Regions from separate parts of the Pseudoalteromonas sp. ABE4_541 genome, predicted to be linked through region 2. Evidence: predicted binding sites of a transcription regulator. Region 2 holds the regulator's gene; each other region holds the start of a gene.

Region 1 (9,795 bases), on a different contig from region 2:
AATCAACAAGTGCGACTTGCTCTGTGTAAAACGCAGCCAAAGACTGAGCCAAAATTGGAAAATGCGTACAACCTAAAACAATACTATCTACGTCGGGATGAATGCCAATGTGTGATAACTCCTCTGCAATTGCCTGTTCATCTAAAATCTGCTGCCAATAATACAGCTCAGCTAATCGCACAAGTTTTGTAGACTGGTGCAAATCTACCTGACAGTGCATCGCATGGTTAGTAATTAAATCTCGCGTATATTGATTACTTGATGTGGCCGGTGTGGCAAGAAGCGCAATACGTTTTGTTTGGCTCATTGCTGCTGCCGGTTTGATTGCTGGCACAACACCTACAATGGGAATATCGGTACACTGACGAGTGGTCGCAAGTGCATAAGTTGACGCAGTGTTGCACGCTATAACAATGAGGTCGACTTTTCGATGAAAACGACCAAGGCGTTGCACTAAACATCTTAACCGTTTTTGGATAGTTTCTTCAGATTGAAGTCCATAAGGCAGCAGGGCATTGTCCATCACATAGCTATATTCTGCAAACGGGAGTTTCGCACGAATGCGCTCCAACACACTCGTACCTCCGATACCTGAATCAAACACCAATATGTGAGGCAAAGCACAACCGCTAAAAAATGACACTTGCGCGGCAGTTTGCCATGCGACACATTAAAAATAAATGACTACTCAGCGTCTTTCTTATCTAACTGACCAAAAAAACCTTGCGTATAGTCAAAAAACTCTTTTAGTCGAGCCTGTCCTTCATTCAACCAAGCAAGGATGTCTGGCAATTGTTTTTCAATTCCCAATTGTTTGCCTTGAACGTGAATGTTTTCCAGTTGCTTGTCTAAAGGCTGTAGCCCTTTCTCAATCTCTTTAAGCGGATTTGACTGCTGATACTGACTAATCGCGGCGGTCGTTTTAGACTGACGAAGATCCATAGTAAAGTTTGCTATCTGATCACTCTCTATATTCAATGACTTGGCTTTATCAAACGCGTCGTCATACTCACCTGAGAAAAACGAATCACTGACATTGCGCACATCTTTCATCATTTCATTAATTGCATTTTGCTCTTCTTGGTTAAGCTCACCATTGACGATTATCGAGAAGCTGACTTCATGCTGAGTATGCTGGCCAACAGCGAAGCCATGTTCATTTCCTTTTTGACTATAAGCCGCAGCCTTTGATTCAGAACGTGCATCACTGAATGTAATTTTAACTTCGTCACCTTCAGCGGTAGTGAAACTATATTCAGCCTGATTTGAAAGACTGGCATACTGCGCCTCGCTGACTTGCATTGATTGCGACTTAGGACTGAACAACGACTCTTCAAACTCATCAAGCCCTTTGAAAATTCCATCATGCGCTTTTTCTATTCCTTGCTCAATTTCATCATTATAGGACTTTGCCCCTTTTAACTCTTCCGTGGCTTCATCAATCCCCATTTGCACGCCTTTGCGAGCGGCGCCTAACATCTCTTTTAGTTCATCGTCATTTTTGCCGTCAACCTTTGCGCGTTTCACCGCCGCCGTCACGAAATCCAGTACATTTTTGGTAATAGCTTCAAAATCAAATAATGGCTTTTCTTTTTCAGCTTTTTTTTCTATACCGAGTGCCTGTGCTAACTTATCGTCTAGCACCATAGCAGCCAGTTTATTTTTATCACCAAAGTAGCTATCTGAATTTAATTTTACGCTGGGTGCAAAATTATCTGGTCTATTTGCTTTATTAGTCAGTGCGGGGTTAAGCAACTGATGTAACTGTCCTATTTTCATAACATGGCTCCAAATATCGTGGTCATCTTGTGTTAAACACAACCATCCGTTCCTTGTTATCGACCAGAATAAACTTAACTAAAGAGTTTTTAGTATAAAAAAGAAACAATTTTTATGCGATAAACTGGACAAATCGGCAGCGCCCCCTAAAATAGCGCGTCTGAATTTTGCAAGGTACTTCTTATATGGCTGTCATTTTAATAGATACTTCCGAATACGAGCAGCAGCTCGCTGAAAAACAACAACGCATCAGCGCACAATTCGCTAAGTTCAATGCGCCAGAGCTGGAAGTGTATGACTCGCCAAAAACACAATACAGACAACGTGCGGAATTCCGCGTTTGGCATGAAGGCGACGATCTATTCCATATCATGTTTGATCAAGCGACTAAGCAGAAAATCCGCGTTGATCGATTTGATCCAGCCGCACCACTTATCAGCGAAATCATGCAAGTCATGATGGATAAACTTCGTGACAACGAAGTCCTGCGTCGAAAACTCTTTCAAATCGATTATCTTTCAACGCTTAGCGGGGAAATACTCGTCAGCTTACTTTATCACAAAGCACTTGATGAACAATGGCAGGAGGCGATGCAAACACTTCGTGCTGAATTACAACAAGTGTATAAAATTGATTTCATTGGTCGAGCTCGCAAGCAAAAAGTGGTCTTTGGTGATGACTTTGTCACTGAGAAACTTCAGGTGAACGGCCAAGAGCTCATTTATCAGCAAGTTGAAAACAGCTTTACACAGCCAAATGCCAAGGTGAATGAAAAGATGCTGGCATGGGCACAATCGGTATGTACTCCTCTGAACAACGATTTACTCGAACTCTATTGTGGCAACGGTAACTTTTCCATCGCGCTGGCTGGCAGCTTTAATAAGGTACTGGCAACAGAAATTTCTAAATCATCGGTTCACTCTGCTCAGTACAATATTGCCGCCAACAAAGTTGAAAACTTAGACATCATCCGTATGTCGAGTGAAGAGTTTACCCAAGCAATGAAAGGTGAACGCAACTTCTCAAGACTCAACGGTATCGACTTAAATGACTATGATTGTCAAACTATTTTGGTCGACCCTCCACGTGCTGGGATGGATGAGTTAACTTGCAAGCTCGTGTCGAACTACGACAACATTATTTATATTTCTTGCAATCCAGATACGCTAGAGCGAGACCTTGAGCTACTATGCAAGACACATACGATCTCTCGTATCGCCATTTTTGACCAGTTCCCATATACTCATCATGTTGAGTCGGGCGTATTTTTGCAACGCAAGTGACAAGAGTTAAAGAGCACAAAAAAGCCTCGTGATGACGAGGCTTTTTTGTATTTAAACGAGAGTTATTTCGTTGCCAAATAATTGATCAAAGCACTGATCTGCTCTGGCGTTGTCGTTTTTGACTCGCGTAATAACAACTTGTATTTACCATTTACGATAAAGGTCGGCACTCCACTTAATGCACCTTTTTCTTGTAATTGCGCTTGATTACGTGCCATACGAGATGCTTTGGTGCGAACCGAAAAACTCTTGTATAACTTATCAAATTTATCGCCATCAACACCTTGCGATACAAAAATATCTTTAATGTCAGCAAGCTCGTTAATTTTTCCACGCTTTGTATGAATGTGTGTAAACAACGCGGAAACAATAGCCTCTTTCTGTGGCAAAACTGCGGCCGTTGCCAGCGCGTTAGACATCATTTTTTGAATTTCAGGATCACGTGAACCAACAAAATCGACGTGACTTTTCTTAAACTTAACACCCTTATCAAGCTTAGGCTTAAATTCAGCAATCAAAGGCTCAAATGCTTTACAAGCAGGACAATAAAACGAAAAGTATTCTGTCACTTCAGGTTTTTTTGTACCGCGCTCTGCAACCACTTCGTAATGTACGCCCTCTTCATACTGCACAGCAGCATTGGCGAACATAGGCAGCATCATTGCAATGGCCGCAGCTTTGATTAATTTCAACATTGATATCTCCAACTCTTATTTTTCTAGTAAGTACTTTACTAATTCATTTAACTCTTGCTGACTTTTTAGTTCTTTCATGTTTATTGTGTACTTGTCGTTAACGATAAACGTCGGTACGCCTCTCAACGCGCCGAGTTTACCAAAATGCTCTTGTTGATCCTGCATTTTTTTCTCTGCAGCAATCACCAACATGCTACTTAGTTGTTGGTCAAATTGTGCTTCACTAATACCATGACCGGCGAGCAGCTTTTTAACTTCTTTAATATCCGTCAATCTGTTGCCTTTTTTGTGAATGGTATTAAATAAGTCTGCTGCGACTTCCTTACCTTTGCCCATCTGATTGGCAATAATATAGGCATAGCTCAAGTTACTTTGCACTTGTGCTGGTATCCCACCTAAAAAGTTCACGTGACTCTTTTCGAAGCTCGCTCCTTTAGGTAACCCCTGCTCTAACGCAATAGCAATCGGTTCAAATTGATAACAATGCGGACAGTAGAACGAGAAAAACTCGGTCACTTTGGCATTCGCGCTCTTTGTATTATCAAGTGTTTTGAAATGTGTACCATCAACAAATTCAGCCGCATGCGTAGCAAATGCCATTAGAGGAATACATAGAATCAATAATGATTGTTTTATTATTTTAAACATAAAAGTCTCTTTAATTTTTTAAGGAAATAAGCTCAAAGCAGGTTCATGCAAAATGGCGTATTGTTCTTTTAAAGCCAAAATTTGTTGTTCCCAATATTTGTCTGTCGCAAACCACGAAAAGTTCCGTGGAAAAGCGGGGTCCTGCCACCTCGTCGCCAACCAGCCCATGTAATGTACCATTCTCATAGCTCGCAACGGTTCTATCAAATTCAATTGTTGTTGATCAAACGAATTAAACTCTTCATACCCTGATAGCAAGGTATCAAGTTGCATTATCTGCTCTTGCTTGTCGCCATTAAGCATCATCCATAAGTCTTGGATCATAGGCCCTTGTCGACAATCGTCTAAATCAACCAACATCAAGTTATCGCCTGACCACAGAATATTGCCAGCATGACAGTCACCATGCAAACGGATCTGCTCAACTTGTTGGTATTCATTTTCAGTCTTAGCAATCAGTTGTTCTAGAATCATCAATAATGGGGTTTCTAGTTGCATCGGGATCAACTGACTATCAATTACTGCGGTTCTAGCGCGGTGAAGATAATCTTGACAAGTGATACTTGGGCGATATTTAAATTGATGATTTCCTGCGACGCCATGCATTCGGCCAATATAACGCCCCAAAACCTCTAACTGATCAAGATTATCCATTTCAAACTGACGGCCACCAACACTTGGGAACAGCGCAAAGCGATAGCCTTGATAATGAAAAAGGCTAACTCCATCGCGTTTTACAGGTGCCACAACGGGCACTTCAGAAGCCTCGAGATCAAATGCAAATTGATGCTCCTCTAAAATCTGCTCGTCACTCCAACGCTGTGGACGATAAAACTTCACTACATAACGACGGTTGTCGTCTGCTTTGAACTGATAAACTCGGTTTTCATAGCTGTTTAGTGCCAACAAACCTGACTCTGGGAAAATGCCAACACTCTCAATGGCATCAAGCATGAAGTCGGGCGTTAGACTGGCAAAGCAAAATTCACTCATAGTTGTCTCTGTGATAAAAAAAGCGGGGAAACCCCGCTTTTACTGATAGAAGCTAGTGTACTGAACTATTTGCCTTTAAAAAAGTTCGTTTGCTGTATCAACTTGTCTTCAGGTGCATCTGTTGGGTAAATTGAAAACTCAAACTCTGTCACTGGCTTCTTCAAATCATATGGATCGATTATCACTGATAGAGGTACGTCCATAGAGCGCCCTGCTTCAACCGTTACCTGCTGTTTGCCTAACACTTTAAAATGCTCTAGGCCTAATACTTCGATAGCAAAAGTTTGTGTTTGTTGCGCCTTGTTGATCACTTTTAGGGTGTAAGTATTTTCAACTAAGCCGTCAAAGTTAACGCGATATAATTGATTTCTATCACGAATAATATCCAGCTCCATTGGTTTACGCATAGCAATATTAGCCACCAAAGCACCAGAGAGCACCAACAGAATACACAGATAACCTATCAATTTGCCACGAATTGGCTTGGTTTTTTCCGATGACGTTTCTAAGTTCCGCTCGGTCGTGTATGAAATCAGGCCTTTTGGATAATTCATCTTATCCATCACCCCATCACAAGCATCAATACAAGCGCCACAGTTGATACATTCGTACTGCAAGCCATTACGAATATCGATGCCAGTGGGGCACACCTGCACGCAGAGGTTACAGTCAATGCAATCTCCTAACCCCAACTCTTTTGGATCTTGCTTTCTTGAGCGAGGACCACGAGACTCTCCTCGTTTAACATCGTAGCTTACGGTAAAGGTATCTTTATCGAACATGGCAGATTGAAAGCGTGAGTATGGACAGATATGCAGGCACATGATTTCACGCATCCATCCCGCGTTACCATAAGTACACACCGCAAACACGGCTATGCTCAATAACGCATATCCACTGGCTGACAAAGTGATCAGGTTGGGGAGGAGTTCTCGAATAGGTGTGAAATAGCCAACAAAGGTGATCGCAGTGTAAAGTGAAAATAATATCCAACTACCATGCTTGGCCGATTTGCGCCAAAACTTTTCAAAATCCATAGGACGTTGATCTAACTTTTTCCGTTGATTGGCAGAGCCTTCGAACTTTTCTTCAAACCAGATGAATATGAATGTCCATATCGTTTGCGGGCAGGTATAACCGCACCATACACGTCCATAGAAAGTAGTCACCAAAAATAATGCAAAGGCGGCTATCATCAAGATGAATGCCAAAATGGTGAGATCTTGCGGTAATAAAGTTAACCCAAAAATATTAAATTTTTGCTCAAAAAGGTCGAATAACACCGCTTGATGACCGTGGAAACTCAGCCAAGGCAGCACCATAAATGCAAGCATGCCCACAAAACCGATACGCCTGCGTAATATCTGATGTAACCCTTGGACAGCTCGCACATAAATACGGTTTCTCGGATTAAACCTATCTGGTTGAAGGTTATCCGGCTTTTGAATTTTTACATCCGTGGGAATATTTTTGACTTTGATCTGCTTGTCCATCTAAGCTCCTTAAGCCGCCATGATCGACAGGTACTTGCTACAGTGACCTTTATTAGAATAGGGGTATTATAAGCAAGCTTAGCAGCTGATTGATACCTGCCAACAGCTATAACGCTTAAATAAAACTGTAAACTATAAATTTATTAAATAGCAGATACTTAACTTATAGACAGAGTTTACCACGTGTTTCATTGCTTGCTTTTAAGTCGGCTATTTTATTACACTAGGAGATTTACCGATGCTACTGAGATCAAAGAATTCTTGAAAAACGCATTATGAAAAAGTTTTTATTATTGTTAGCTGTGGTTGTCGCATTATTTACCACCAATGTGGAAGTAGTAAAACAACCACGAGATAGGCTCATTAACGACATCATCGCAGTATTGAGCGAATCGACTAAAGTGCAAAGACCATCCTTAGCAAGGGTTGCTTTAGTCAGTATAGAGCAACAGGTCGAGCTCACACCTGAACAACTAGAGCACTTAAGCACAGAACTTGCGAACGACCTTGCATTACGTCAGTTTTATCAGCAATATTGTAAGGAAAGAGAAATGAGCCTTTACTTTTTTACCGATAAGCTCGAGACAATATGCGAGCTTATCGAACGTGCAGCAAGTAAAACAGGGACTTTATGAACGATTTTACTCAATTGAATAAACAGCGTGCAGCCTCTTTTAACAAACAAAAGCAGCTGCTGAAAAAGCTCAGCGCTGGGCAAACAATCTTATGTGAAACATGTAATGCACCGTTAAAGCTCAATTTAGCGGTAGACGCATCGCAAAAAGGACACGTCTGTTGTTCAAAAGGTTGTACTCATATTGAGTTAGAGATTGCCTAAAAGCCTTCTTCATCTTCATCGAATAACCCGCTCGCAACAGCAACGTTTTCTATTAGTTGCGCGTAGTCGGGGGCGAAATCTCTCGCCAAATCACTCTGCTGGGTAAGAAAAACATGCTCATCCAAATTGAGCTGAGCGCAGTACTGTTTGATCTGCTCTAATGATAAAGAGAAAAAAGCCAACTGTTCAGTCGCCACCTGCAATGCTTGTTTAAGTTCTGTAGACAGCCCCTTAGCTTGCATGAGGTGCTCAAAATACGGTTGTGCCGCCTGCAAAAAGCCGGTGCTCCATTCGTGTTTCGTTTGATAATCAGCATTATTCAGCCAAGGTAATATGTACTGCTGTGAAAAAACCTGTTCACTGATATAATGATGCAAAGCCATAAACGCAAATATAACATCTTCAGCTAATTGCTCATCGCCCGAAGTGATCTCACCAAGCCACAGCTCCACTTCTACGCTAGATGGGCCACAGATCATCGCAAACAAATAACCTTCTATCTGCGACAGAGTCATCGCAGAAGGTCTTTTTACCAAGTATTCAGTGAGCAATACTTGATGTTGCTCAGTATAATTAAACTCTAACATCACACTACTTTATAAATTAACGGGATAGCGACCTTCACTATCTGGGCGACCTAAAAACTTCACAGCGTCGTGCACTTCTTTTGGTAATGAAGGGTCTGGTTTGATATTACCAGCTACGCGAAATTGGAAATTATCAGCCAAAATAGCGTCAGCTTGCAGACCCAAACGATTTTCAGGGTCTACAAGCACCGCAATATCGCCAGACTTACAACTTAGACTACCAGCCAGAGGACCAATCTCGAACCAACCAGTTAAACCCTCAACAGAAATACCAGGGCTGCGGATCTCACCCTTTAGTGCCTCACAATAAGGTGCACCGCTATTATATTGGTCAATATCTAACAATACGCGTCCTTTTGCATTAACGGGTAACGGCAAAGTGACCTGCGACATGGCTTGTTCGACACTAAAGCGTGCCATTGCATCAGATAAGGAAATCGATTGATCAAACAAACCCACATTGAAATCAGTCCGACCCGACAGTTGTGATTTATCACGAGCATTACCAAAGCGTAAATTACCTTGCATATTACCAATTAACAACGCAGGTGCCTCAATACGCCAGCGCACATCATCTAACTGTACATTGCTGACTCTAAGCTCGCTCACTTGGCCTTGCCAAACAGTGCCTGTTACAGCGCCAATCTGCAAACTTGGTGGTAAATGCTTACCCGCCAACTGCAATGCCAACGAAGCAGGCATGTTGTAAAGAGTAAACAAAGCAAACGCAATTATAAACGTAAGGACTAGGCTAATGGTCTTTTTCATTTTTTAATTCTCTAACAGCAAACGACTAACACGTACAAAGCCCGGCGCACTATCTTGTGCCAAATCCAAACTATCCACTCTTACTCCGTGCTGATTAGTTAATTCATCTAACCAAGCAATTAGTTTGTTAAATTCAACAGAATCAATAGTAAGGCGCAATGCCTCATTACTCGGCTGCATTTTGCTAATATTAATTTGGTATTGGCCACGTGTGCGATTCACCAATGCAGATAAGTTACCTGAACGACCGCGGGTGTTGGCCGATGCGCTGTGCTTAAGTTTACCCACACTATTGTTAACCCATGCCACTAATTCTTGCTGGCGCTGCTTATCTTTTTGCGCCTTTTCAACTGCACTATTGAGCGGTTTAAACACTCCCATAATCAGCACAAAAATGGTGAAAACCACCGCAGCGATAATCAACAGCTTTTGCTCTTGCTCTTTTAAAGAGTGCCAGTATTTTAATGCTTGCTGCTTCATGCTTCACCTCGTAAACGGATCTCACCAATCACTACGTCACCGTCATTGTTCAAAGACCCCTGTTGAACGCTCAAACCGCGCTGCTCCAAAATGGCTTTGACCTGCCCAAAGGTTTGGAAACCATTGGCTCGCGCACGAATTCTCAACTCGTTACGACGACTGTCATAGCGCAGTGTTTCCGGTGTAAAGTTTTCAACTTCACCATAAACGGCCACTAAATGATTAGTTAGC
Region 2 (9,795 bases):
ACAAATGATCATCGGTATCGCCATTGGTTTCGCCTCTTTGCTATTACTGAATACTTTTATTATTGCGGGTCAAATACTGGCTATGCAGACGGGTCTCGGTTTTGCTTCAGTTGTTGATCCTGCAAATGGCATGAGCGTGCCGGCTGTTGGTCAGTTCTATCTTATCTTAGCAACATTGCTATTCTTTGTGTTTAAGGGTCATTTGATGATGATCCAAATGATAGTGTTCAGTTTTGAAACCTTTCCTATAAATGGACAGTGGTGGTTAGTTGATAACTATTGGCAAATTATCAATTGGGGAGGCTGGATGTTTACCACAGCATTAGCACTATCACTCGCCCCTTTGACTGCCATGTTAGTGATCAATATCTCGTTTGGTATTATGACTAGAGCGGCTCCACAAATGAATATATTCTCTGTAGGCTTTGCATTTACTCTGGTGGCTGGTCTCACAATTATTTGGGCAACACTCGGTAACTTCGTTGTACAGTTTGAGTTTCAGTGGGTAAAGATGACGGAGCTAATGTGTAATTTAATAGGCTGTACGGTGTAGATATGGCGGAAGATTCGGGTCAAGAGCGCACGGAAGAGCCCACGGAAAAAAAGATTTCTGAGTCCAGAAAAAAAGGTCAAGTCGCTCGCTCGAAAGAGCTAGGGACGACATTTGTGCTTATGTTTTCAGCTATTGCACTGTTGCTTTATGGTCCTGCGATAGGCAAAGGCTTATTTAATATTATGGCTCGTTCGCTAACACTCAACCGCAATGAGACCTACGATACGACGAAGATGTTTGCAGTTTGGGCAGATGCATTCTCTGAGTTACTTTTCCCATTAGCGATGTTTGTTTTTATTATTGCGTTAGCTGGAATTATTGGTAACACGCTGCTAGGTGGATTTAACTTTAGTTGGGAAGCTGCAGGATTTAAAGCCAGTAAAATGTCTCCAGCAAAAGGCCTTAAGCGTATGTTAGGGCCACAGGCTGCGATAGAGCTGGTGAAATCTCTGCTTAAGTTTTTATTGGTAGCTGGGTTTGCTATTTTTCTAATTAGCACATTCTTCAATGAAATTTTGCACCTTAGTATTGAAGCGGTACCTGATAGTGTTATTCATGCCTTGGAAATACTCTCTTGGATGTTCTTAGCGCTCAGTTGCACGTTAATCATTATTTCAGCGATTGATGCGCCTTATCAAAGTTATAATCACCACAAGCAGTTAAAAATGACACTTCAAGAAGTGAAAGATGAGTATAAGAACTCAGAAGGTGACCCTCAGATAAAAGCGCGTATTCGTCGTACGCAAAGAGAGATGTCACAGCGGCGAATGATGCAAGATGTACCTGATGCTGATGTAGTTGTTACCAACCCAACGCATTACTCTGTTGCACTTAAGTACGACACAGAAAAAGCAGGGGCGCCTATCGTTATAGCAAAGGGTGTAGACGAACTCGCGATGCAAATACGAAAAGTGGCCATTGGTAATGAGGTGCCGATTGTTGAGTCACCAGCACTTACACGTTCACTGTACCACACTACTGAAGTTGGGCACCAAATCCCAGATCAACTGTTTACGGCTGTCGCGCAAGTACTCGCTTACGTTTTTCAACTCAAACGTTTCAAAAAGGGTCATGGACGACGGCCAACTGAAATTAAAAAAGACTTACCGATCCCTGATAACTTAAAACACTAATCAAAATTTGGCGTGCTAATTGCTTTATTAGCTTAGTGTCAATATTTTGCAGTTGTTAAGTTATGGAATTTAAAGCGGTTTTAGAACAGCTCAACAAAGATAAAAAAGAATATGCCAAGGGTGTTGGTACACCTTTATTGGTACTTGCTGCGTTAGGCATGGTTATTTTACCATTGCCTCCTTTTTTGTTGGATATTCTATTTTCTTTCAATATTGCATTAGCTTTGGTGGTTTTGTTGGTGACGGTCTACACCATGAAGCCATTGGAGTTTGGTATGTTTCCAGCGGTGCTGCTAATCGCGACCATCATGCGATTAGCACTGAATGTTGCCAGTACCCGAGTGGTGTTACTCGAAGGTCACAATGGCGGAGACGCTGCGGGTAAAGTGATCGAAGCTTTTGGATCTGTGGTGATAGGTGGTAACTATGCCGTTGGTTTAGTGGTATTCCTAATCCTTATTATCATCAACTTTGTTGTAATCACCAAAGGTGCTGGGCGTATTTCCGAAGTATCAGCACGTTTTACGTTAGATGCGATGCCAGGTAAGCAGATGGCAATTGATGCAGACTTAAATGCTGGGTTTATTAGTGCAGATGAAGCGCGTGCAAGACGTGACGAAGTCACGCGAGAAGCCGATTTTTACGGTTCAATGGATGGTGCGAGTAAGTTTGTAAAAGGTGATGCGATAGCGGGCATCGTTATTTTGGCGATCAATATAATTGGTGGACTTTTTGTTGGTATGATCCAACACGACTTGTCGTTTGGCAAAGCAATGGAAGTTTATACCTTGCTGACCATTGGTGACGGCCTAGTTGCTCAGCTTCCTTCACTATTACTGTCAATCGGCACTGCAATAGTCGTTACGCGTCAAAATGAATCGCACAACATGGGCGACCAATTTAAAACACAATTGGGTAACGAAAAATCTTTATTTATCGCCTCTGGCATTCTCATTGTTATGGGCTTGGTCCCAGGCATGCCGCATATTGCGTTTTTAAGTTTGGGCACACTATTGGGCTATCTTGCTTATTACACTCAACAACAGAAAAAACAGGCTGCTGAAGAAACTGCCGAGAATGAGGCCAAAGGTGGCGCTGTTGCAACACAACAAGAACAAAAAGAATTGGGTTGGGATGATGTACAGCCAGTTGATGTCATTGGTTTAGAAGTAGGCTATCGCCTGATACCCTTAGTTGACCAAGCGCAAGGTGGTGAGTTGCTGAGCCGAATTAAAGGAGTGCGTAAGAAGTTGTCTCAAGAGCTTGGTTTCTTGGTTCCACCAGTACATATTCGCGATAACCTTGAACTTGACCCCAATGCATACAACATCACGCTCATGGGCGTAGGTTCTGGTACAGGTGAATTAAAGCATGGTGATGAGCTCGCAATTAATCCGGGTCAAGTGTTTGGTCCTATCAAGGGGATCGAAACCAAAGACCCTGCGTTTGGTTTGGATGCGGTTTGGATCAAGCCAGATCAAAAAGATGAGGCACATTCACTGGGTTACACCGTAGTTGACGCAGCAACGGTTGTAGCAACCCACATTAGCCAATTACTGACAAACAATGCCTCATTGTTACTTGGTCATGAAGAAGTTCAAAATTTATTGGATATGCTTGCGAAAAGCCACCCGCGTTTAGTTGAAGGTTTAGTGCCAGACATTTTACCACTGACTACTATTGTGAAAGTGCTACAGAATTTACTTAATGAGGGAGTAGCTATTCGTGATATGCGTTCAATTGTGCAAACCTTGGTTGAGTATGGTCCAAGAAGCCAAGATCCTGATGTACTAACGGCTGCAGTACGTATTTCACTGCGCAGGTTAATCGTTCAAGATGCGGTTGGAAACGCAGATGAGATCCCTGTCATAACATTGGCGCCTGAGTTGGAACAGATGTTGCATCAGTCACTTCAGAACGCAGGTGATGAAGGGGCAGGAATCGAACCAGGCCTTGCAGAGCGGCTTCAAAATTCATTGAGAGAAGCGCATCAAACGCAAGAAATGCTAGGTGACCCGTCCATTTTATTAACCTCAGGTATGTTAAGAAGTGTGCTTTCAAGATTTGTTAAACATACGATCCCCGGCCTTCGCGTGATGTCATATCAAGAAGTGCCAGATGAAAGACAAATTAAGATTGTGAGCTCAGTCGGACAGTAATAGGATTAAAGGGGTTGTAACATGAAAATTAAACGTTTTTTTGCCAAAGATATGCGCACCGCATTAAAAGAAGTGAAAGAAGAGCTTGGTGTTGATGCTGTGATCATGTCAAATAAAAAGTTGGCTGATGGCGTCGAAATTGTTGCCGCAATTGACAATGATCGTGCACCAGCAGTGACTAAAACCCCTACAGCAGAACCTGTTCAACAGGCACAGCCTCAAGCTGCGTCACCGCGCTTTGTACGTCCTGAACCACAAAGAGCGCGTCCTGAGCCACAAGCACAGGTAGCTGATAGTTTAGAGGCATTACTTGAACGCCAAGCCCCACGTCCTCGTTCGCCGCAGTTAGCATCTATGTTCTCGCAATCTGGTATTGATACTGAGCAAGTGTTTAAGCCTCGGGCACAGCAATCTGAAGAACACACGCATGCACAAGAACGTTTCCAACAACCGAAGGCTAATCACAGCGCACAAACACAATCACAAACATCCAACTGGCACTTTGACGATGAGCTAGAAGCTGGATTTGGTGATGATATGGACCATGACGATCCAAAGCATGATGAAATGAGTGCGATGCGTGAAGAAATGAACGCTATCCGTCAGCTTCTTGAACATCAAGTGTCAGGGTTGATGAAACAAGAAATGGCTCGCCGAGATCCAACGCGTGCTTGTTTAATTGATCGTTTGCAAGGTATGGGTATTGATGCTGATGTCGCTGAGCAAATGGCGTGTTTTATTCCAGATGATGTATCACGTAAGGAAGCATGGAGCGCGTTGCTGAATATGGTTGTAAACCAAATGCATACCACTAATAATGATATTCTTCGTCAAGGTGGTGTCTACGCTTTCGTTGGTCCTACTGGTGTAGGAAAAACGACGACAGTTGCAAAGCTTGCTGCACTCGGTGCGCAAAAGTACGGTGCTGATAAAGTTGCATTGATCACAACAGATACTTATCGCATCGGTGCATATGAGCAATTGTCTACTTATGGTCGAATTATTGGCTGTCCTGTTAAACAGGTAAAAGATGCGAATGAACTTGCAGAAGTTTTGTATCACTTAAGAAATAAAAGACTAGTATTAATAGATACCGCAGGAATGAGCCAACGAGATTTGCGTTTAACTGAACAGTTAAATACATTAATGCGTAGCACTCGTGTGGATATTCGCAGCTATTTAGTATTAAGTGCCACATCGCAAATGCATGTGTTGCAGGAAACGGTTCGCCATTTCCAAAAAGTAAACTTAAGTGGCTGTATTTTCACCAAACTTGATGAATGTCTAAGTTTAGGCGAGATTATTAGCATAGCGATTCAAAATCGTTTGCCAATAGGGTATCTTACCAATGGTCAGCGAGTTCCTGAGGATATTCGTGTGGCGAATGCTCAAAAGCTAGTCAAAAAGGCTGAGCAATTGTATTTAAAAAGAATAAAAGCACAACATTCGAGACCTGTAGCAGTAGCGTCTCAGACAGTAGGAATGTATGATTAACACAGTTTTAGATCAAGCAAGTGGCCTGCGTAAAATGAGTCAAAATAATAATCACGGTGTTAAAGTTATCGCTGTAACCGGTGGTAAGGGTGGTGTAGGCAAAACAAATGTCTCGTTAAACACCGCAATTGCGTTAGGCCAGCAAGGAAATCGCGTCTTAGTATTAGACGCTGACTTAGGTCTGGCTAACTGTGATGTTATGTTAGGCTTAAGAGTAGAGAAAAACCTTTCTCATGTGCTTTCAGGAGAATGTGAGCTCGACGAAATACTCGTAGAAGGGCCAGCTGGAATAAAAATTGTGCCAGCGACATCAGGTTCGCAAAGCATGGTAGAGCTCACACCAGCTGAACATGCCGGACTGATCCGTGCTTTTAGTGAACTGAATACCGAATTTGATATATTAATTGTTGATACCGCTGCGGGCATCTCTGACATGGTTCTGAGCTTCTCGCGAGCGGCTCAAGACGTAGTCGTTGTAGTATGTGATGAACCAACTTCTATTACTGATGCCTACGCACTTATCAAAGTATTAAGTCGTGAACATGGTGTATATAAATTCAAGATTGTTGCCAACATGGTGCGTAGTTTGCGCGAAGGCCAAGAATTATTTGCTAAACTGTCAAAAGTAACTGACAGGTTTTTAGATGTGGCGCTTGAATTAGTCGCAACTATTCCGTTCGATGAAAATATGCGTAAATCATCAAGGCGTCAAAAAACCATCGTTGAGCTTTTTCCAAACTCACCAGCAGCAGTTGCGTTTAGGGGACTTGCTAGCAAGGCTGTGAAGTGGCCAATTCCACACCAACCTTCTGGTCATTTAGAGTTTTTTATTGAACAACTTGTCAACGGGTAACTATGGCATCATCGGTGAGTAGAGCGATGGGGTATCAGACGTCTGAAAACATACACAAAGTGGTTGAACGTCATGCGCCACTAGTGAAAAAAGTCGCATGTCATTTATTGGCGCGTTTACCAGCGAATATTCAATTAGATGATTTGGTGCAGTCTGGCATGATTGGCCTAATTGAAGCATCGAAAAACTTTGATGCTTCTAAAGGGGCAAGCTTTGAAACTTTTGCGGGTATTCGCATTCGTGGCGCAATGCTCGATGAAATTCGCAGAGGTGATTGGGCTCCTCGTTCTGTTCACCGTAAAAGCCGAATGGTTGCAGAAGCCATTGCCGAGCTTGAATCAATTCTCAATCGAGAGCCAAAAGATACTGAAATAGCTGAAAAACTTGATATTACGCTAGATGAGTACCATCATATTCTTAATGATGTTAATAGCAGTAAAGTGATAGGTATCGAGGACTTAGGCGTTGATGAAGATGTTATTTCACCATCGGGCGATGATTTATCGCTAGACAAACCATTTAATAATGTTAAAAATGAACGCTTTAACGAGTCGTTGGTCGCAGCGATTAAGTCCTTACCTGAAAGAGACGCTTTAGTTTTATCACTGTATTACAATGATGAAATGAATTTAAAAGAAATCGGCCAGATACTAGATGTAAGTGAATCTCGTGTTAGCCAAATTCATGGGCAGGCAATGATAAGGCTAAGGGCCAAAATCAATGACTGGGTCAATTAGAGTAAAAATAATAGGTTCAAACCTCACTGGAGGATGTTTTGGATAAAAACATGAAAATTCTCGTGGTTGATGATTTTTCTACAATGAGGAGAATAATCAAAAACCTGCTTAGAGATTTAGGCTTTACCAATGTACAAGAAGCTGATGATGGCAGTACTGCGCTTCCAATGCTACAGAATCAAGAGTTTGATTTTGTAGTAACAGATTGGAATATGCCTGGTATGCAAGGGATTGATTTACTCCGCGCAATTAGAGCGGATGATAACCTTAAGCATATCCCAGTGTTGATGGTAACTGCTGAAGCAAAGAAAGAACAAATCGTAGCAGCAGCCCAAGCAGGCGTTAATGGTTATATTGTTAAGCCGTTTACGGCAGGAACACTAAAAACCAAGTTAGAAAAAGTGTTTGAACGTTTAGGCTAAGAAATAAGAAGGAGAGGCTAATGTCAACGCCTTCTGTGCCTCAGATCAGCCTTGAGCAGGCAAAACAGCTTGTTGCATATTTGGAACAAGGTGAACAAGAAAAAGCAGATCAATTAATTTTGGAAGCTGCCAATAAAGAGCAGTCTGAGTTGTTTGCAGAGGTGGGTAAGTTAACTCGCCAACTGCATGAGTCTTTGAAAAACTTTGAACTCGACACGCGTCTTGCCGATCTGACGACTGAAGCCATTCCTGATGCTAAGCAACGTTTAAATTACGTCATGGAAATGACAGAGAATGCAGCTAATAAAACCATGGATGCAGTTGAGGCAAGTTTGCCGCTTGCCCAACAATTGGCTGATGATTTGTCTGATATTAAACCGACGTGGGATCGCTTGATGCGACGTGACATTCAATTAGGTGAATTCAAGTCACTATGTCACGATTTAGATAAGTTTATGCAAGGGTCGCAAACTAGAACTGATGAACTACAAAGTTTAATGACCAATGTGTTAATGGCTCAAGATTATCAAGATTTAACAGGGCAAGTTATTCGTCGAGTTATAGAGCTAGTCAGAGAAGTAGAAGATAGCCTAATTAATTTATTGACTGTTTTTGGTACTACGGATGAGCAGCCTGGCAAAGCAAAACGCCAAGAGGTGCAAGCTGATCCTGAACATATTGAAGATGTAAATGTTGATGAGATTTCAGGCCCTGAAGGACCAATTATCGATGCAGATTCAAGAGATGATGTGGTATCAGGGCAAGATGAAGTTGACGACTTACTGTCAAGTTTAGGCTTCTAATTAGGAGAGTATGCATGAGCTTTGAAGTCGATGAAGATATCTTACAAGACTTTCTTGTTGAAGCCGGTGAGATCCTAGAACTGTTATCTGAACAGTTAGTCGAACTAGAGAATAATCCAGAAGATAAAGAGCTGTTAAATGCAATTTTCCGCGGATTCCATACGGTCAAAGGGGGCGCTGGCTTTCTGAGTATGACTGAGCTCGTTGATGCCTGTCACGGGGCTGAAAACGTGTTTGACGTACTTAGGCAAGGGCAAAGGAAAGTAACATCTGAACTGATGGATGTTATCTTACAGTCTTTAGATACGATTAATGAAATGTTCGCGCATATCCAAAATCGTGAGCAGCCAGATCCAGCTGACCCAGCATTGTTGGAAACACTTCACCAATTGAGCAAGCCTGAATCAGCTGACGAAGTAATTTCTCCACCACCTGCCGCCAGTGCTCCAGAGCCAATTGAGGATGAAACTCCGCCAGTTCCTGAAGTGGAGGCTGATGATGTTCTGTTTGATATCGATACCTCAGATGCTTCGTCGGATGGTGATGATGCGAGTATTGATGAAATTACGGAAGATGAATTTGAGAGCTTGCTTGATGAACTGCATGGTTCAGGTAATGGTCCAGCCTCTTCAAGCAAACCTGCTGTAGAAGAAACGGATGATGGCGATATCACCGATGATGAGTTTGATAGTCTATTAGACGAGCTTCATGGTGTGGGTAGCTTTGGAGCCATAGATAAGTCAGGTGCACCAAGTGCGCCACCTGCGAGCGCCACGCCTGCACCACCTGCATCTAGCGATGATGACGAAGAAATCAATGATGATGAGTTTGAAGCGCTATTAGATGAGTTGCATGGTAAAGGCACAGCTCCTCGATCAGTTGAAAGTGGTGCACCAAAGAGTACACCAGCCGCAAAACCAGAACCTCAACCTGAAGCGGCAAAACCTGCGCCTAAACAGTCTCCAGCACCAAGCCCAGCTGCTGTAAAAGCACCAGTACAAACGCCAGCAGCGGATAGTAAGACAACGGCTGCTAAAAAAGCGCCTGCTGCACAGGCGGAAACAACAGTTCGTGTTGATACAAAGCGTTTAGATCAGATCATGAATATGGTCGGTGAGTTAGTACTGGTCAGAAACCGCTTGGTGAGCTTAGCCAACAACACCAATAGTGAGGCGATGGGTAAGGCCATTTCTAACTTGGATGTGGTCACAGCTGATCTCCAAGGCGCTGTAATGAAAACCCGGATGCAACCAATCAAAAAAGTGTTTGGTCGATTCCCTCGGGTTGTTCGTGATTTAGCTCGAAGCCTAAAGAAAGATATAAATCTTGTTCTTGAAGGTGAAGAAACAGATTTAGATAAAAACCTTGTAGAAGCGCTTGCCGACCCATTGGTGCACTTAGTTAGAAACTCGGTAGACCATGGTATTGAAATGCCGGAAGTGCGTGAAGCAGCAAAAAAGGTTCGTACAGGTACCGTTACGTTATCAGCTTCACAAGAGGGTGACCATATCTTGCTTACCATTAGAGATGATGGTGCGGGTATGGACCCTGAGAAGTTGAAAAAAATAGCCATAAATAAAGGAGTTATTGACTCTGATCAGGCGAGTCGCTTGTCGGATACAGAAGCATATAACCTCATTT
Region 3 (9,795 bases), 160 kb from region 2:
GGTGATAACTGCTGTGGATTATATCAATTAGTTGACAGTACAGCTGATAATAGAAAGGTCTCTTAAATCCGTTTGGCTGGCCAATGGGTCGCCAGACAAATGTACAAAGTTTGCCAACTCTCCTTCGCAGATCTTGCCTCCTGTACAACCAAGATGCTCTGCACTTGCACACGTAATACCATGTAACGACTGTACTTTGGATAAGCGCTGCTCAGGTAACAACACTCGAGTATGCCTCATGGATAGACCCGGTAAGTGATCTGTAATACGTTTACTCGCCTGCTCTGCGACTCTCAATGGGCTCAAGGGTTGAGTAGGATAGTCACAATACAGACAAATATTATACCCAGCATTGAGTAATGATTGGCATGGCTGCAGTTGAAATTGTCCGCTACGTAATTGAACCCCCTCATATCCATCCGTGCTTACTTCACTCACACTCATCGCAATCGATTTTTTATTTGCGCTTTGGTTTGGAATATAACTATCCAATTCAGAAAATAGCTTCAACTCTTCAGACACCTCAAATTTTGATTCTATTAAATTGATGTGTGGATTGGTCTGCATAAATTGCTTAAGCAGCTTTTTTGAAAATGGATGTGAATCTGCAACACCGAGATGCGTGATACCTTGGCGATTTGCTCGCTTAACAATTTGATGCATTTGCGTATAGACATTAAGTAATTGAGTTCTCAATTGAGAAACAGGCAGTGAAGCACTTAGCCATATAAGTTGCTCATCAAATAAACCTTGTTGGCTATGTAACAATTGCCTAAATTCATCCTCACTCGTAAATGGATTAGCAGTACAGGAATTCAAACATTGATACACTGCCCTCATTGCAGGTTCATTGAGATAAGCGACAGCCCTATTATCGTCTAATACAACTATGGGCCGAGCAATTTTTAGCTGGTTAATAAGCGTGAAGGTGCTCACTTTTTCACTTCTATCATAATCGGCTAATAGCACTTCACTGAGTCCATACGCTAACAACCAATTGTCAGGCTCAATCCCTTTGTCCAAATAAAGGAGTGCACGGGCGATATAACTATAACCATAATGGGGCATCATTTTTTGCCACGAACAGTCAAACCCAAACGGACCTAGGTGCGTCCATTGCGAAAAAATTGCACTCAACACTAGCTGAATATTTGGCTCTATAAACCCTGGACAGACAGAATGATATTTACTCAAATATTGAAAGCGAGCGGAGATATTCTGTTGCTTTACATATCGACAAACTTGCTCAACCGATCCTTGGATAACGACCTTGCCATCACTAATCAACATCGCGTCAACCACTTTAGTTGTGGGCAAGAACTGCGTGTATATTTTACCAATGATCACATTGTGTTTTGAAGAACACGGACCCGCAACGTCTTCAACTGGCGTAACATTGCCAAAAGGTATTTCTGCCAGCCTATCAAGTAAGCTGTCATAAAAAATATGTTCAAAAGAAAAACAACAGTGACTGGGGCATTGTCCGTTCATTGTATGCTTCCAAAAAACCAATCCATACAAAGGTAGTCAAAAACCCCAATATTTCGATTACAGCAAATTACAGTGTCGTAATATCAAAACTTATCTGGTTCTTATAAAGCACGAGTTCACTTAACCGGTAATTTGATATCTGCAAACAAAGCATCTACATCATCTTGATTTCTAAGTAGGCTTGCTCTTTCCACAAGGTCTTTCGTCAAGTGAGGAGCAAAGCGCTCGATAAAATCGTACATATAGCCGCGTAAGAAGCTACCTTTTCTAAAACCAATTTTGGTCGTACTTGCCTCGAAAAGGTGGCTGGCGTCAATACAGACAAGATCCTGATCAGTTACACGATCAATCGCCATAGACGCTAAAACACCAACCCCTAAACCAAGACGTACATAGGTTTTTATTACATCCGCATCAGTGGCAGTAAAGACAATGTGAGGCTCTAACCCATGGGCATTAAACGCTTTATCTAACTCTGAGCGACCAGTAAAACCAAATACGTAGGTGATCAGTGGATATTGCGCAACATCTTGGACTGTTAAATTATTAACTTTTTGAGCTAATGGGTGATCTTTAGCAACAACAATACTTCGGTTCCAGTGATAGCATGGCAGCATCACCAAATCAGAATATAAGTGAAGTGCTTCAGTGGCGATTGCAAAGTCAGCATCACCACGAGCAGCCGCATCTGATATTTGTTGTGGAGTCCCTTGATGCATATGCAAAGATACTGCGGGATATTTATTCATAAAGCCCTGAATGACACCCGGCAGGGCATATCTGGCTTGTGTATGCGTCGTCGCGATATTCAGTTTGCCTTGATCTGGTAGCGTATGTTCATTTGCAACCGCTTTAATGCCTTCAACTTTAGACAGTATTTCTCGTGCAATATTTATAATTTCATTGCCAGCATTGGTGACGTGAGTCAAATGCTTACCACTTCGCCCAAAAATTTGCACACCCAGCTCATCTTCGAGCATTCTAACTTGTTTAGAAATACCAGGTTGGGAGGTATATAGGCTTTCTGCAGTCGCCGATACATTCAAATTGTGATTTAAAACTTCTACAATATATCTAAGTTGTTGTAATTTCATAGCTTAATTTTTCTTATTAGTTTTAACTTGGCATTGAGCACGACACGCTAGTAGAGTAATAACCTTGCGACAAAGCCGAACTCTTTAAGGCTAGCATAATTACTTGAAACGAGATAGCACTAGCCATACATCCTTGTTTAACGGATAAATTATTGTTTTGGTCTATAATAATAAATGCTTAAGTTTAAATTATTTTTCATCCATATGAACGGAAAGCTGTTCAGATTGCAATTAATTGATGTAAGATGAAATTTATCTTTCTAGTCGTGATCAAAGAGAAGTTAATTTATGTTTGTTTCTATCATTATTATGTTGATTGTTGCGTTGATCGTCATTGCAGTTTGGGTCAGTGCAGTACAGCAACATAAGGAGAAACAAGAAGCTGAACGTAGAAAAGAACTAGCAAAACATAAAAAAATCATTGAAGAATCAGAAGATATTATCGTTAACAGCTGTAACATTCCTATGTCAGAGCTGATTTTACGCGTTTTGCAAAGGCGCGTACTAGATTCCTTATCTACCATGGTCGAGCTATCTCCTACCAACAAAGAACTGAAGAACCGCTTGAACGAAGCCAAAGAAAGGCTTAACACGCCAATTGATCCAGATGCACAAAATGATGCATTAAGCCTTCCCGAAGCAGATAAACAACTCATTGCCCTAGTTCAAGGTATTAAAAGACTCAGACAGGTGCTGCGCTCAGAGCACTCCAAAGGCAAAGTTGATACGCAAATGTTTGTGAGTGAAGATAGAAGACTAGAAAAGCTACAACTACGTATTAACGTGGAAAGCCAAATTAAAAGAGGTGTGTCAGCTCGTACCGCCAATATGGTGGGGTCTGCTAGACAGTACTTCGAGAAAGCCTATGCAACAGTGAGTGCCGTAACTTATAGTGATGATTATGTCACCGAGAAAAAGGCACAATTGACAACCTATTTGGACGAAATTAGCACTGAACTTAAAGCATCTAACGCATCATCAGTAAAACAAAAGAAAGAGCAAGAACAAGACGACCTAGACGTACTGTTCGCACCGAAGAAAAAGTGGTAACCACCACTTTTACTCGGGCTTGATCTTTAAGGTAAAATTTTCAAATCAAAGGCTTTCAATATCCCACATGCGCGATAGCACATCGTCATCTATGTGGGTAACGCATGACGCCGCAATGGAAGCCTTTGGTAGCAAAGCTCAACACGCCCTACTCTAAGGCAAACTTAATTACAAATAATGCAGTTAGTACCCATACACTTGCAGAAACCTCATGGCCTTTCTGGCACATAATTTTAACTGCGGTATACGCGATAAAGCCCAGAGCAATACCGTGTGCAATTGAGAATGTAAGTGGTGTCATTAATAAAACGACACTTACCGGAATTGCATCACTCATATCATCCCAATTAACGAGTTTTAAGTTCTGTAACATCAGCACGGCTACATACAATATAGCCCCAGCTGTAGCGTACGCAGGTACCATTTTTGCCAAAGGTGCAAAGAACATCATCAACAAAAAGCAAACGCCAACGGTCACGGCTGTTAAACCTGTTTTACCACCTACTGAAACACCCGAGACTGATTCAATGTAAGAGGTTGTCGTTGAAGTGCCTAACATTGACCCAGCTATCGTTGCCGTACTATCAGCTGAGAGTGCACGGCCCAATCGCGGCATTTTTCCACTCTCATCTGCCATACCCGCTTTTTGAGTGACCGCAACTAAAGTACCAGACGTATCAAATAAGTCGACAAATAAGAATGCAAAAACGACACTGAGCATCGAAAGTTCCATGGCCGACGCAATATCAAGCTGCATAACGGTCGGTGCAATACTCGGTGGAGCCGATATAACACCTTGATAATTAACAAGCCCAGCACCCCAAGCAATTAATGTGACCACAAAGATACTAATTAAAACACCACTTTTAACATCTCGATACATTAGTGCTGCGATAATAAAGAAACTTAAAATTGCAAGCAAAGGCCCCGCTTGCGTAATATCTCCAAGCTGGACTAAAGTCGCAGGACTAGACACAATGATCCCCGCATTTTTAAGCGCGATTAATGCTAAAAAAGCGCCAATGCCCGTCGCAATCGCCTGCTTTAACACCAAGGGTATAGCCTGTATAACCCATTCACGTATTCTAAAAATGCTTAATAATAAAAATATACAGCCTGATAAAAATACCGCCCCCAAAGCTGATTGCCAACTATGGCCCATACCAAGTACAACTCCATAGGTAAAAAAGGCATTCAAACCCATACCTGGAGCAAGTGCTAGTGGATAATTGGCTACAAACCCCATAATAAAACAGCCAATCGCCGCAGCGATACAAGTCGCAACAAATGCGGCCCCTAAGTCGATGCCCGCTTGGGCTAGCATCGGCGGGTTGACAAATATGATATAAACCATCGTCACAAACGTTGTAAGCCCAGCAATAATCTCCGTTTTTATCGTGGAGCCGTTCTGATTGACTTTAAATAAGCGCTCAAACATAGAAAAGGTATTTAAATTAGAAACAAGTTGTTGGATTTTAACATAAATCATTGGTCTAACCGGACAAAATAGTTAGAATTCGTCTAAACTTGCAAATGGGTATGTCACAACGGTTACACTATGGAACGCAATCCTTCAGAAAATTCAACAAATCAGGATTTAGAGCAGCAATTGCTCAACGTGCTGGACTTTGTAACAGCACCACCCAATAGCGAGGATAAATTTCCAGATGAGAATGATCCTCAACAAGCGTTTAAAAAAGGGCTGTATTATTTGAAGGAAGAGGCGTTTCCTTTAGCTGCCAAATGGTTAAGGTTAGCGGCCATGTCAGGTAACCAAAAAGCACAGTTTTATATTGGACTGCTGTTCGTCAAGGGTCAAGGCGTGCCTCAAAGCCCCTTTCATGCTATGGCTTGGTTGGTACTTGCTCAAAGTCAGGGTATGGACGCAGCCACAGCAATGATCGAACAACTCAAGCCTCACCTAACAACCAAGCGTATCAAAGATGCGCAATGTTATGCCGCCACACTTTACGAGCAAATTCATCACCTCACGATGATCCAAGAAAAACTCTAGCTCCTCTTTAACTTTCAAGAACATGGATGTTTCTACAACTTCATTTTTTATGTCTTCAGTATTTTTTGTATAAAAAAGTATCAATATTTGCTTGCATCTAAACACTGTATAAACTACTGTATACAAATACTGTATATAACACCAGTGAGTTGATTATGTTACAAGCAAGTTCTGTTTTTGGTATTTCTGCAAGCTCCTCTCACACAGTTGAGGCAACAAGTGCATTTAATTGTGTTATTACTGAAGATGATATCAGTGCGAGTCTCGCACTATTAAAAATCATTCATCAGTGTAATCAAAAGAAAGGATGGACTTTACTCATTGCGCCTGACAACGTACCTAATAAAGCAATGATGGACAGCTGCTCAATTGACTCAAGTAAACTTTTGGTGATTAGGAAAAAGCATATTGTAGATTTGAACTATGTCTTAAGATCTGCGTTAAACAATGGAAACTTTGCCGCAGTGATAACTTGGACCGATGTTATAGAGCCAATTTCGCTTAAAGCTCTGAACTTACCAAGCTCAAACACAGATATTTTTTGCTTTAGCAAAAATGCACCTCAAGAAACGTGTACAATAGATTCATTGATATCTTAAAACAAAAACCTAATGTGTTATTGCTCCCTTCCAGAACCATTTGAACAATGTTGTGCGCCGTTTATCAATGGCACACAACGCCCTGCAACCGCCGAACAACTCATGCGTTCAAGATACAGTGCGTATTGCGTAAAAAATGCAGAGTATATTCGCACAACTTATGCAAGCTCACAGCAGCAGTATCATAGTATTGAAGACATTTTACTCTTTGCTCAGTCGGTACAGTTTATTAAATTAGAGATAATGAGCACTTCTGAAACGCTTGATGACAGTTACGTCGAGTTTAAAGCGACTTATATTGCAGATAATAAAGTTTGCATGCTGCATGAAAAGTCGCGTTTTATAACAGAGTCCGAGCACTGGAAATATCTAGATGGTGATATCTACCCAACCCCTGAACTCAAACTGGGTAGAAATGACAATTGCCCTTGTGGTAGCGGGAAAAAGTTTAAGAAATGCCACAGTAATTAGAGGGTGTTGAACTTTGAGGTATGACTATTGTTCAAATCAAAGGTTTTCAGTACCACAAACGCACGATGACATATAGTCATCAATGTGAGTAACTAGGCGGCGAAGCTTCTGCTTTGCCAAATAACCGAACAACTGCTGCAACACACTCAGCCACGAACAACGCGTCCTAATTTAACCTCAGCTGTGGATAAGAGTTTTGATAGCTCACAATAAATATGTTACAACCTCTTCAATCTAAAATAATGATATTTTGCTCAACACCAAGGTATTTCCGCTTGTTATTGCGCGCTGTTAAAAGTGAAAATAACGAAGAGAGTGAGCGAAATTGCTTTATTGGGCAAACTCGCTTATGTACAGCTGAGGTTAATTTATGCACTGAGTTGCAGTGCACTTTGCACTTCACCACTGGCAAGCTGATCATAAAAGCCCGCCGCGTTCATAGCGGGTTTTTCATTCACTGTGTCACCACTTTTAACTGACTCATAGCGTTTTCTTACCGAGAGCTCACAGTTGTCTACCACAACTAAAGGTACATGCTTTTTATCATTTCGTATCGCAAGAGGTTCAGGTGACAAACAATCATTTAGGCGCAGACTGGCCATACTACCTTCGCTGAGTATGCGCGCATTACTTTGGCCAATTAACATATCAAATTGTTCTGGCGCGAGTTCACGCTGAGGACCAATTTGTAATTCTTTTTTTAAGGCCTGCTCAGATAAATCAGCTTCTTGAAGTGGCGATTCCGGCAGGTGAAATTGGCTAAAGTCTAATGCATCTTGAGAAAGCATTGCCAATAGCATCGAAAAGTCAGCTCGACGTTGCTCAGTCACGCTTACAGAAAGCGACGTGCCAAGCTGATCTTCTCTGGTCAATACTGCATCAAGTTGCATATAGTTTCACCGATTAATTACGAATCTTCGTTTTTATCGGCATTTTTCAAATTTTCTTTAGCACTTTTCTTTACTTAATAAAAAACTTTGTTATTATCACCGCCGTTGTTTAGGAGGGGTTCCCGAGCGGCCAAAGGGATCAGACTGTAAATCTGACGGCACTGCCTTCGCTGGTTCGAATCCAGCCCCCTCCACCACAAACAACAAATACAATTTGGAGGGGTTCCCGAGCGGCCAAAGGGATCAGACTGTAAATCTGACGGCACTGCCTTCGCTGGTTCGAATCCAGCCCCCTCCACCAAATTGTATACTCCCATAAAAGAGGAGGGGTTCCCGAGCGGCCAAAGGGATCAGACTGTAAATCTGACGGCACTGCCTTCGCTGGTTCGAATCCAGCCCCCTCCACCACTTTTATCTATGTCTTATCAATAAATAGCTGCTTACCAAACTTTTTAAACCAAAGAACTGCTTCTCGATAATTATGATAGTGATAAGACACCAGCTGCCAGAACGCTTTATTGTGCGCTAGTATATGGCGGTGAGCTAATTCATGAACAACGACATAATCGATCATCGCTTGTGGTGCTCCTGCTAAAAGTACATTAAACGTCAACTCACCGCGGCTAGAGCAACTTCCCCATCGGCTCTTGTACTCCTTGTATTTTACGCTTTTGATTCCCGTATTCATTACTTTGCACAAATATGGAAGTCGACCCTCAATATACAGTTGCGTTTCATCGCTGAGTAGTTGGATCAATTGCTTTCTTAAAGCTGCAATATTGTCAATTTGCTTAACAAATACAGTTTGTGTTTCGTGCTCTACCCTTGACACTTCATTCGCGTTCGCAACCAATCTGTATGCTTGGCCAAATACCATTAATTCATTCGCATCCCAAGGTACTTGAGGCTGTACACCTGATTCTAGTTTGCGTTTTTGCTGAGTAACCCAAGCTTGCTTCGTTTCAAGCCAACGCTCAACTTCACTCATGCACGCACTATGTGGCACATAAACTTTGACTCCAGTATCCGTGACTTTTAGCGCCACGGTTTTACGCTTTTTACTCAACTGCAATTGATATTCAAACATCTTCATTTTTAAAATAATTTTGTCATGACCATTCTACCTCGCCAAATAGCTGCTAATCTATAAAATAAATGACTAAGGAGATCAGTAAGCTATGGCCGACAAACCCTGCTGTCAGTATCAATCACCCGATGGGCACCAATGCAAAGAAATTGATATGGGCTCAGGCCTATGCTTTTGGCACGATGCAAAATTTGATAAAAGTGGTTTAGAGTTAACACAAAAACTCGAGCGTTACGCAAAACGTGGCGGGCTACTTCAAGGTTTAGAACTGAAACGAGCCAACTTAGAAGGCCTTAACCTCGTTAAATTTGGTGACCACAATGGTTACGACTTGTCATACAGTAACTTCTACCGAGCCAACCTCCAAGGTGCCCACTTATTCAATAACACCTTTCGAAATGCATCTCTCATGAAAGCAGACCTTAGAGACGCCAATTTACATTGCTGTCATCTAGAGGGAACTAATTTGCTCGGTATAAAGCTCAATAACACACGCATGGATAACCTATTTCTCGGTGACAAGCTGCTTCAGGAGCAACAAGGACTTTCAGCCCTGAAAGAAAAACGAGTAGAAGATGCGAACGACCTCTTTTTACAATCTGAAGAAATATATCGATCCTTGAGGAAAGGAGCTGAACAACAAGGTTTGTTCGAAATGGCTGGCAAATACACTTACCAAGAACTTCGTATGCGTCACCAGCAATACCCGAAGTATTCACAAAGGCGGTGGGTATCAAGCTTTATCAATTTACTGTGTGGATATGGTGAAAAACCCGAAAACGTCATTCGCTTCAGTCTCAGCATGATCGTATTGTGCGCACTGCTCTATTTCATATTTGGCGTGACGTACAACGAGCAGTTACTGCAACTCGATTTTTCACAATCTGCTGCAGAAAACATAAGTGCATTACTTAATAGTTTCTACTTTAGCGTTGTCACATTCACAACGCTTGGTTATGGAGACATAACCCCAATCGGCATTTCACGATTTATCGCGGCCATCGAGGCATTTACAGGTAGTTTTTCTCTCGCGTTATTCGTTGTGGTCTTTGTTAAGCGAATGACACGTTAATTCACAACTTAGCCTGAGATCTCTATT

What was found. The regulator FliA, encoded in region 2, starts transcription of late flagellar genes. The targets are predictions, from matches to a motif close to CTAAAGNTNNNNNNNNNNNNGCCGATA.
Region 1: the regulator FliA is predicted to act here: its motif matches at 1,837-1,863, upstream of ACW689_RS18545 (DUF5610 domain-containing protein).
Region 3: the regulator FliA is predicted to act here: its motif matches at 7,644-7,670, upstream of ACW689_RS01950 (VC2046/SO_2500 family protein).

The regions. Positions count from the first base shown of each region.
Region 1 is NZ_JBSVEM010000024.1:944-10,738, forward strand. Features, by position in the region: gene murI (glutamate racemase) at 1-643, opposite strand, end outside; gene ACW689_RS18545 (DUF5610 domain-containing protein) at 685-1,779, opposite strand; gene trmA (tRNA (uridine(54)-C5)-methyltransferase TrmA) at 1,965-3,062, shown strand; gene ACW689_RS18555 (thiol:disulfide interchange protein DsbA/DsbL) at 3,125-3,757, opposite strand; gene ACW689_RS18560 (thiol:disulfide interchange protein DsbA/DsbL) at 3,773-4,405, opposite strand; gene ACW689_RS18565 (serine/threonine protein kinase) at 4,424-5,398, opposite strand; gene ccoG (cytochrome c oxidase accessory protein CcoG) at 5,464-6,891, opposite strand; gene ACW689_RS18575 (hypothetical protein) at 7,167-7,526, shown strand; gene ACW689_RS18580 (hypothetical protein) at 7,523-7,729, shown strand; gene ACW689_RS18585 (UPF0149 family protein) at 7,726-8,316, opposite strand; gene ACW689_RS18590 (type II secretion system protein N) at 8,326-9,084, opposite strand; gene gspM (type II secretion system protein GspM) at 9,088-9,564, opposite strand; gene gspL (type II secretion system protein GspL) at 9,561-9,795, opposite strand, start outside.
Region 2 is NZ_JBSVEM010000001.1:244,573-254,367, forward strand. Features, by position in the region: gene fliR (flagellar biosynthetic protein FliR) at 1-553, shown strand, start outside; gene flhB (flagellar biosynthesis protein FlhB) at 556-1,686, shown strand; gene flhA (flagellar biosynthesis protein FlhA) at 1,749-3,845, shown strand; gene flhF (flagellar biosynthesis protein FlhF) at 3,867-5,339, shown strand; gene ACW689_RS01210 (MinD/ParA family ATP-binding protein) at 5,332-6,192, shown strand; gene ACW689_RS01215 (RNA polymerase sigma factor FliA) at 6,195-6,929, shown strand; gene cheY (chemotaxis response regulator CheY) at 6,968-7,351, shown strand; gene ACW689_RS01225 (protein phosphatase CheZ) at 7,372-8,154, shown strand; gene ACW689_RS01230 (chemotaxis protein CheA) at 8,169-9,795, shown strand, end outside.
Region 3 is NZ_JBSVEM010000001.1:400,466-410,260, reverse strand. Features, by position in the region: gene ACW689_RS01985 (amidohydrolase family protein) at 28-1,491, opposite strand; gene cysB (HTH-type transcriptional regulator CysB) at 1,608-2,585, opposite strand; gene ACW689_RS01975 (hypothetical protein) at 2,874-3,635, shown strand; gene ACW689_RS01970 (NCS2 family permease) at 3,784-5,073, opposite strand; gene ACW689_RS01965 (tetratricopeptide repeat protein) at 5,194-5,649, shown strand; gene ACW689_RS01960 (SulA-like leucine-rich domain-containing protein) at 5,805-6,248, shown strand; gene ACW689_RS01955 (YchJ family protein) at 6,261-6,719, shown strand; gene ACW689_RS01950 (VC2046/SO_2500 family protein) at 7,088-7,609, opposite strand; tRNA gene ACW689_RS01945 (tRNA-Tyr) at 7,722-7,806, shown strand; tRNA gene ACW689_RS01940 (tRNA-Tyr) at 7,826-7,910, shown strand; tRNA gene ACW689_RS01935 (tRNA-Tyr) at 7,933-8,017, shown strand; gene ACW689_RS01930 (M48 family metallopeptidase) at 8,025-8,696, opposite strand; gene ACW689_RS01925 (ion channel) at 8,788-9,768, shown strand; gene ACW689_RS01920 (HD domain-containing protein) at 9,777-9,795, opposite strand, start outside.